Regions from separate parts of the Thermoanaerobacterium sp. CMT5567-10 genome, predicted to be linked through region 2. Evidence: predicted binding sites of a transcription regulator. Region 2 holds the regulator's gene; the other holds the start of a gene.
The links. Region 2 encodes ArgR, which controls arginine synthesis, uptake and breakdown. Its sites were predicted from a motif close to ANTGNATAAANATACA; they were not measured.
Positions count from the first base shown of each region.

Region 1: a site for ArgR is predicted at 2,237-2,252, ahead of argC (N-acetyl-gamma-glutamyl-phosphate reductase). Genes of this name have one in related genera too.

Region 1 is NZ_CP130558.2:1,411,211-1,416,048, reverse strand. Features, by position in the region: gene Q2T46_RS07370 (C39 family peptidase) at 1-654, shown strand, start outside; gene Q2T46_RS07365 (hypothetical protein) at 668-1,003, shown strand; partial or broken gene Q2T46_RS07360 (ISLre2 family transposase) at 1,215-1,417, opposite strand; gene Q2T46_RS07355 (LiaF transmembrane domain-containing protein) at 1,548-2,048, opposite strand; gene argC (N-acetyl-gamma-glutamyl-phosphate reductase) at 2,291-3,325, shown strand; gene argJ (bifunctional ornithine acetyltransferase/N-acetylglutamate synthase) at 3,350-4,570, shown strand; gene argB (acetylglutamate kinase) at 4,567-4,838, shown strand, end outside.
Region 2 is NZ_CP130558.2:196,945-201,782, forward strand. Features, by position in the region: gene spoIVB (SpoIVB peptidase) at 1-320, opposite strand, end outside; gene recN (DNA repair protein RecN) at 484-2,196, opposite strand; gene Q2T46_RS01075 (arginine repressor) at 2,219-2,671, opposite strand; gene Q2T46_RS01080 (NAD(+)/NADH kinase) at 2,686-3,549, opposite strand; gene Q2T46_RS01085 (TlyA family RNA methyltransferase) at 3,614-4,423, opposite strand; gene dxs (1-deoxy-D-xylulose-5-phosphate synthase) at 4,420-4,838, opposite strand, start outside.

The DNA of each region.
Region 1 (4,838 bases), 1.2 Mb from region 2:
TTTGATATTAGAAATTATAAAAAAATTATTTATAAAGACATAAATCAAAGTACAATAAACTCCTCAGATATTAACTTAGATGTTAATAATGTGAAAACATGGAACAAATTATTTGATTTTAATCCAATGAATAGTGGAACAATAACTACGAAGAAAATAAGTGGTGTTCCAGATTTGACTTGGTATAAAGGCTGTGCTCCTACATCAGCAGCTAACTTGATTTATTATTGGGATGCTCATGGATATCCTAACCTTGTTATTAATGAAACTACTAATCAAGTAATAGAAAAATTGGCAATGAATATGGGAACAGATAGTAATGGTTCTACTAATGTTTTATTTATTATGTCTGGTACTATTCAATATATAAAATCAAAAGGATATACAAATTTTGATGGTTATGATTTAAATCCTCCTAGCTATTATGATGTAAGGAATGAAATAAATAATTCAAGACCCCTATTATTATCGGTAATAGGACATCCAACTTATGAAAATCATACAATGGCATGTGTTGGATATGAATACGTAACAGAACTTGGAGAAATAACAGAAGAATATGTAATAGTACATGATACATGGAGTGAAACTCCTACAGATGTGTATATTGCATTTGATGGGACTTTCAAATATGCACATATATTTATTCCATAAAAAGGTGATATTTATGATATCAAAAAAATGGATAATAACCATGTTACTTATATTGGCTCTCACAGGATGTTCAAATCTAGAAAAACAAGGAGATGTGGTAGGTGGAATATCAGATAAAGAGGCTTTGAAAGTAGCTAAAGAAAAAGCGGAAATTACTAAAGTAAAATCAGAAGAGCTTAAAAATTTAGAAGTTGATCTGGACAAATTTTTCGATGATCCAAAACTTATGGAAAAATCTCCTTGCCCCGTTTACTGGATAATAAAAGGTGTTGATAAAAAAGGGAAATCCTTAACTGTATATGTAAATTATAAAAAACCCGACATTTATTATATTAAAAATAAAAAATAGACTAGATAGACAAGGGATGGAGCGGAACTCTGTCTAGTTGATGTATTTGTCATGGCGTTTACCATGACTTTTTATTTCATAACTTTCGTTTCATAATCCTTGAAATTCATTTCATTTTGTTTATAAGATATGCTATTTCTCTGTTTCTTTATGTTATATCTCGAAATGTTATTGTTACTATCTTTTGACAATCTTTTTGAATTATCACTTAATATTTCTTTTGATATTTGTCTTCATATATGCTTCGATCAAGTTTATGAAGTACTTCTGTGCAGATTTCTCTCCCAAAAGAATTAAAAAGTTTTTTAGTTCCGATTCTTCAAATTCTGGATTGGTAAATTTACCATTCAATAATTCGATTATTTTTTCTACGACAAGCAGTAATTCTTGCATTATATGTTGAATTATTTTCATATAACCTTAATTGATTTTTGATGCTACAAACTCGAACGTTATATATTTTTACAGCTATAAAAATATATACAAAGTTGTCTTATCTTGATCCGGATTAAGAAGGTTGAATTTATTTCAGTCTTTTTTACTACTACTTTCTCCGGCTCCTTATGACTAAAGCAAGTCCCAATAAGATTATCATGATTGAGATTATCAAGTTTGGATTTAGCCAAACGATGGAAAATTGGTTGTACAAAATGGACACATAACTTAATATTACAGCGGCAGTTATGACCATGACTAAGCCCATTAGCACAAAATCTCTGTTTACAATGTAAAGCTGAAGAAGACCTATTGCAACAGATAGAATGTATAGAGGCCATGTGTATTCAGAGTAAATCCAGTTTGTAAAGATGTCAAAGTAAAAAATGATGCCCATTGATGTAAGTATTCCGCCTGGAACTAAGATTTCAGGATTTTTTCTTTGCTTTAAGTAGCTTACTTCCATCATTATTCCTGGTATCAATATAAAAAGAGGCCATAGAGTAGACATATCTAATGTTATTCCGTATCTTGATAAAAAGCCAAGGTTGTCGTTAAGGTATATAAGTCCAAGCAATATAAGTACGATTCCGATTATTTTCTTTCCCATGATTAAACCTCCTAAAAAGTTTTAGCCTTTATATTTATATTTTACTATAAATGGATGAAAATTTAACTATTTTTTTTGCGAAAAATACTTGAAAAAATTTCAGAAGGTGATATAATAATAAAAACGACGAATAAATATAAAAATCAAATACTATTTATACATAATTTCACATTATTTTTTTAATGTTTAATGCATAAATATAAATCAAAATTAATATATATAAATGTTAGAGGTGGAACTCAATGGTGAGGGTTGGCATATTAGGAGCTACAGGCTATACAGGTGTAGAACTCATTCGAATCTTATCAAATCACGAAGATGTCCAGATAAAGTACTTATCATCTCAAAACTTCAATGGCAAAAAAATTGAAGATGTGTATCCTTCTTTAAAAGGATTTTGTAAAGTAGAGCTTCAGGAACTTAATATTGATGACATTGTTGAAAATTGCGATGTGGTATTTACAGCACTTCCATCTGGATATGCAATGAATATAGCTGAAAAATTATGCAAAAGTGGAGTGAAACTTATTGACCTTGGTGCGGATTTTAGATTTGATGATTTTAAGATTTACAAAAAGTGGTATGGGGCAGATAGCGATGATTACGACAGTGTAAGTAGAGTTTATGGGCTTCCAGAGATTCACAGACATGAGATTAAAAATGCGATGGTTGTGGGAAATCCGGGATGTTATCCTACATCTGTCATTCTGGGATTGGCACCTGCTTTAAAAGGCGGAATAATAGAAAGTCATATAATAATTGATTCTAAATCTGGCGTATCTGGTGCAGGTCATAGTCCAAAGCAAGGCAATATGTACGCAGAGTGTAATGAAAGCATAAAACCTTACAATGTAGCAAAACACAGGCACATACCTGAAATAGAGCAAGAGCTTTCAAATTTGAATTGCCAAGATACAAATGTCGTTTTTACACCACATTTGACGCCAATGACAAGAGGAATTTTAAGTACCATGTACTGTAAATTGAAAAAAGATATTTCAATAGAAAGTATTCACGAAATATACAGTGAGTTTTATAAAGATGAATACTTTGTGAAAATATTGGATATTGGTGAATACCCATCTACAAAAAGCGTATATGGATCAAACTTTTGTCACATAGGACTTGAGTGTGATAAACATTCTAATACATTGATAATAATGTCTGTCATTGATAATTTGGTAAAAGGTGCATCTGGGCAGGCTGTTCAAAACATGAATATAATGTTTGGCATCGATGAGAATAAAGGGTTAAAAATGGTGCCAGTTTTCCCATAAAGATAAGCTGAGGAGGATTTGATAATGGAGGATTTTGAGGTAATTGAAGGAAATGTCACATCTCCTAAAGGCTTTTTAGCATCAGGTGTATTTGCAGGCATAAAAAAAGCGAAAAAAGATTTTGCCATAATATACTCTGAGAAAAAGGCGAATGCTGCAGCAGCATTTACAACTAATAAGGTGAAAGCGGCGCCAGTAATTTTAGACATGGAGAAAATAAAAAATGGTGAAGCGCAAGCAATAGTCGCAAATAGTGGCAATGCTAATGCCTGTACGGGGAAAAAAGGATATGAAGATGCCTCATCTATGGCTTTTATGGCAGCAGAGAAGCTTAACATAGATAAAGACGATGTGCTTGTCTGCTCAACAGGTGTTATTGGTGTGACGCTTCCTATGGATAAAATTGTTAAAGGAATAGAGTTGGCTGTTCAAAGTCTATCAAGAGATGGTGGAAAAGAAGCTGCAGAAGCGATTCTTACCACAGATACGTTTGCCAAAGAAGTGGCTGTAAAGTTCAATATAAAAGGTGTTGAAGTTAAGATAGGTGGAATTGCTAAAGGTTCTGGCATGATTTCTCCCAATATGGCTACTATGCTGTCTTTTATCACTACGGATGCTGATGTATCGAAAAGTGCTTTAAATAAAGCATTGAAAGACACTGTAAAGAGATCTTACAACATGATATCTGTCGATGGAGATATGAGCACAAATGATACTGTCATAATAATGGCGAATGGTATGGCAGGCAATCCTACAATAGAGGAAAATACACATGAGTACGAGGTTTTTTACAACGCGCTTTTATATGTAAACAAGTATTTGGCAAAGCAAATAGCCAAAGATGGCGAAGGTGCTACTAAGTTCATGGAAGTAAGTGTAGTCAATGCCCCTACGGAAGATGATGCAATTCTAGCTGCCAAGTCTGTTGTCAACTCAAATTTGGTTAAGACAGCTATATTTGGTGAAGATGCCAACTGGGGAAGGATCATTGCGGCTGTAGGATACTCAGGAGCCGATTTTTCGCCAGCTACCGTTGATATATATTTGAAAAGCAATAAAGGACACATAAAAGTTTGTGAATATGGAGGTTATGTTCCATTTAGTGAAGACAAAGCGAAAGAGATTTTAAGCGAAAAAGAAATTTCGATTATTATAGATCTAAATGCCGGAAAATATGATGCTTTAGCGTGGGGCTGCGATTTAAGCTACGATTATGTGAAGATAAACGGGAGCTACAGGACATGATAAAGAGGCAAAAATACGGCGATGAAATCGCTAAAGCTGAAATATTGATAGAAGCCCTACCCTATATTAAAAAGTTTTCCGGTGCTACTGTCGTGATAAAGTATGGCGGCAATGCCATGATAGATTGTAATATAAAGAAAATGGTCATGCAAGATATAGTTTTGTTAAAGTACGTGGGATTAAATCCAGTTATCGTACATGGCGGTGGTCCTGACATAAACAAAATGCTTGAAAGCCTAAATATAGAATCTAAATTTGTAAATGGTCT
Region 2 (4,838 bases):
GTTGGTATAACATCGACAGAAACATTTTTTATTGGCAAAATGCCAAATAGTTTAAGATTTATATTTACTTTTCCTCGATTTAATGTTTCCACATAAAATGGTCTTCCCAAATTTAGGATATTTTTATTGTCGTTATTAATAATTTTAACAATTCCTTTTTTGTCTGTATAAAAGCCGACTTTAAGAGGTAAATTAAAATTAAAATTTACCTTTTCTCCTTCAAAAATTTTAAAATAATTGGGAGTTTGGCAAATACCTTTAATTGCTGGTATATAATTAACATATATTATTAAAGCCGATAAAAAATAAAAATTAAATATTTAAATTTATTCCATTTCAATTTAATCACTCCCTCATTTAATTTTGCTAAGTTTAAATTAACCTTTTAATATGATTTATATACTGTCAATAAAAAGCTAGATTTCTAAGTTAATTAATAACTTTTTTCAAAAAATAAAAAAATACGGTCTTAAACCCGTATATCTATCTTTGACTTATAGAATTTTTATATTTCTGTGCCAAATCAATTAATTCTTTTGAATGATTATAAGTCGTATCTGTCATAATTGAACCGCTTATTATTCGTGATAATTCTTTTATTTTTCCTTCGTAATTAAGCTTTTCAATTTTTATATATGTTTTATCTTTATTAACTTCTTTTGTAATTTTATAATGTGCATCAGCCATAGATGTTATTTGAGGCAAATGTGTAACGCATATAACTTGATGATTTCTTGATATTAAAGCCATTTTCTCTGCAACTGCCTGTGCCGCTTTACCACTAATTCCCGTATCAACTTCGTCAAATATCAACGTTGAAATACCATCAAAATCTGCTAAAATTGTTTTAAGAGCCAGCATTATCCTAGATAACTCACCACCAGATGCTATCTTTTCAAGTGGTTTTAATGGTTCTCCAATGTTAGTTGAAATCAAAAATTCTACATCGTCCATTCCATTTTCGTTTGGTACATCTTTCTTTCTGATATCAACTTTGAATATTGTATTAGGCATATTCAGCTCACTTAATACAGTACTGACTTTCTTTTCTAGAAAATCTGCCACATTTTTTCTTTTCAGATGTAATTCATCAGACAATTCCTTTATCTTAGCCATTATTTTTTCTTTTTCTTCATTTATTTTATTAATTTCTTTCTCCGCATCTAACAATTTTAACAATTCATTATTTTTTTCCTCTTTATATTTAATTATTTCTTCTATCGTTCGTCCATATTTTCTTTTAAGATTATTTAACAAATCTAATCTTTTTTCTATTTCATTTAAATTTTCTGCATTAAAGTCAATATTTTCTACATAATCTCTTATTTGTAAAGAACAATCTTCCAATGTATATAAAATACTTTCAATCATATCTTTCAACTTCTCAAGCTTTTTGTCTATTCGTGATGAAGTATCTAAATTTTTTAAAACAGTACTAAGATTATCAATGATAGAAGTATTATCTTCTATACCTTTGTAAAGTAAATTATACGACTCATTCATATAATTAAATAGTTTTTCAGAGTTTATCAATATATTGCGCTTTTCAATCAAATCATCCTCTTCTTCTGGTTTGATGTTAGCTGATTCAATTTCATTTATTTGATATTTTAGAAGATCTATTCTTGATATTTTTTCTTTATCATCCAAATTAAATTCTTTTAATTTATTATTTAAAGAATTATATTTCCCCAGCAAATCCTTAATAATATTTTTTGTCTTAAAAAAATTTTTATCTTGAAAATTATCTAATATCGCCATATGTTTACTGTTATCAAGAAGAAACTGGTGCTCATGCTGCCCTAAAATGTCTACTAAATACGTTCCAAGTTTATTCAAAATAGATAATGGAACAATTCTGCCATTAACTCTGCAATAATTTCTTCCATTTTCAGTTATATCTCTACTTATTATCAGAGTATCATCTTCCTCATATTCGATACCAGCTTCATCAAGAATGTTATGTATTAAGTCCCTGTGGGAATTTATTAAAAATATACCTTCCACAGTCGCCTTTTGAGTACCATTCCGTATTATGTCTTTATTTGCCCTTCCACCTAGCAAAAGCATCATTGAATCAATAACAATAGATTTACCGGCACCTGTTTCTCCAGTAAGTATGTTTAAACCATCTTCAAATTTTATCTCAGCTTCTTCAATTAGCGCTATATTTTTTATGCTCAGTGCAAGGATCATCATAATCCCCCTCAAAAACTATTCATTTAATTAACTCATTAATTCTATCAATAATTTCTTTTACGGAATCTTCCGATCTTACTAACATAAATATGGTATTGTCACCAGCAAGTGTTCCCACAACTTCATTCCAGTTTAATGTATCCAATGCTTCCGCAGCCGCAGGTGCCGTGCCGGAAAGTGTCTTAATGACTATTGTGTTTCCGGCATAATCTATGCTTACAATTCCAGACAAAAGTGCAACTAATTTGTCAGTAACTTTATTATCCGGATTTTTCATAGATGCATACTTATATTTTTTACCATCAGCGCTCAATACTTTTATAAGCCTCAATTCTTTAATATCACGGGATACTGTCGCTTGAGTTACTTTTATCCCTTCTTTTTGAAGAGCATCAGCCAGCTCTTCCTGAGTTTCAATTTCATTTTTGCTTATTATCTCAAGAATTTTTGCGTGTCTAGCTAATTTCATCATTCTAACACTCCTCGTCATGTGTTAATATTTCTTTCTGATAATTTGCTACGCAATAAATCGAAAAAATTTGTGTTTTTAAGTCGTATCAAATTAGTATATTTATTACTCTTTCTTATATAAATATTATCACCACTGTCTAGTTTATAACCTTGCTGTCCATCGGTTGTTATCATTACATCTTGATTCTCTCCCACTATTACAAGCTTTATTCTATCTTTTTCTGATACAATTATTGAGCGCGAATGCAATGTATGAGGACATATTGGCGTTATGACAAACAATTCTAGGTTTGGATACACAATAGGTCCTCCTGCAGATAAAGAATACGCAGTCGAACCTGTTGGGCTGGATATAATAATTCCGTCAGCCAAATAAGTATTGACATATTGTTCATTTACAAATACTTTTAATTTTACCATCCTCGAAAAAGAACCCCTAGTTACAACAATATCATTTAAAGCAATAAAATTAACTACCTCCATATTATCTTTAACAACACTTGCTTCCAACATCATCCTTTTATCAATTGAAAATTCACCTTTGATTATCTTTTCCACAGCTTCATATATATTTTCATTGTCAACCTCTGCTAAAAATCCCAGATGCCCTAAATTAACGCCGAGAATTGGAGTCGAAAATGATGCACATTGTCTGGCAACGTTTAAAATCGTACCATCGCCACCCAAAGCTACAATGAAATCACTGATTTCAAAAATTTCTGAAGTATTTTTTCCATATTCGTCATAACCAATTTTCGATGCAATAACTTCATTTAAAACGGGATTATTACCATGTTCAATAATCCAACTGACAAGATTTTGGGTCATCCTTAAGTTTTTGTCTTTGTGTACATTAGGTATAACACAAATATTTTTCATTCCATCACCACATATTTAAAAACTTAAATTCATAATTCTACAAAACTTTTAAATATCCTTCTTTTTATAACTTTTTATTTTTATTAAGTACATCATGCGACATTTCTACTAATTTTTCAACATCAATTTCAATGAAATTAGTATCATTATTTTTTGCATAAATTAAATACTCAATATTTCCCTCTGGGCCTTTTATAGGAGAAAAAGTAATTCCATGTATACCAAACGATAGTCTTTCTAATACATCTATAACTTTTTTTATAACTTCTATATGGACATTTTTATCCTTAACAACACCATTTTTACCAACTTTTTCTCTCCCTGCTTCAAATTGAGGTTTAATGAGGGATATCAATTCACCACCGTCTTTTAAAAATTTCTTAACTGATGGTATTACAATTGCAAGTGATATAAAAGACACATCTATAGTCACTATATCGACAACATCAGGTAAATCATTAAGATAACGTATATTAGTTCTTTCCATGTTTATAACACGTTTATCATTTCTTAAGTTCCAGTCTAGCTGACCATATCCAACATCAATAGCATATACCTTTTTAGCTCCATTTTTTAATAAACAATCTGTAAACCCACCAGTAGATGCTCCAACATCCATTGCGATTTTATCTTTTACATCAATTTTAAAATATTTTATCGCTTTCTCAAGTTTTAAGCCTCCACGACTAACATAAGGGTTGGGTTTACCTTTTACTTCCAGTTTTGAATTAACACTAATCAAATCTCCAGCCTTATCTACCCTTTTGCCATCTGCAAATATTTCTCCTGCCATAATTGAAGCCTTAGCCTTTTCTCGAGATGTAAAAAAGCCTTTACTTACTAATAATATATCTGCTCTTTCTTTCCCTTTCATGATATCACCAATTCAATAATTTTTTCTGCCAGAGAATCACTATCTAATCCATACTTTTTAAATAGACTACCCACATCGCCATGCTCAATAAATTTGTCTGGAAAACCAAATCTATAGAACTTTTTATAAATATTGTTATCGCTTAAAAGTTCTAATATGGCACTACCTACTCCGCCTACTATTACATTATCTTCAACAGTAAATATATAATCAACTTTTTCTGAAATCTTCAATATCGTCTCAACATCAAGGGGCTTTGCAAATCTTAAATTTACTAGATATGGATTTACAGAATTTTTTTGAAGTTTATCTATAGCATCTATTGCAACGTTAACCATCCTACCAAGTGCAAAAATAGCCACATTACTACCTTCCTGTATAACTTCAGCTTTGCCTATTTTAAAACTCACTTTTC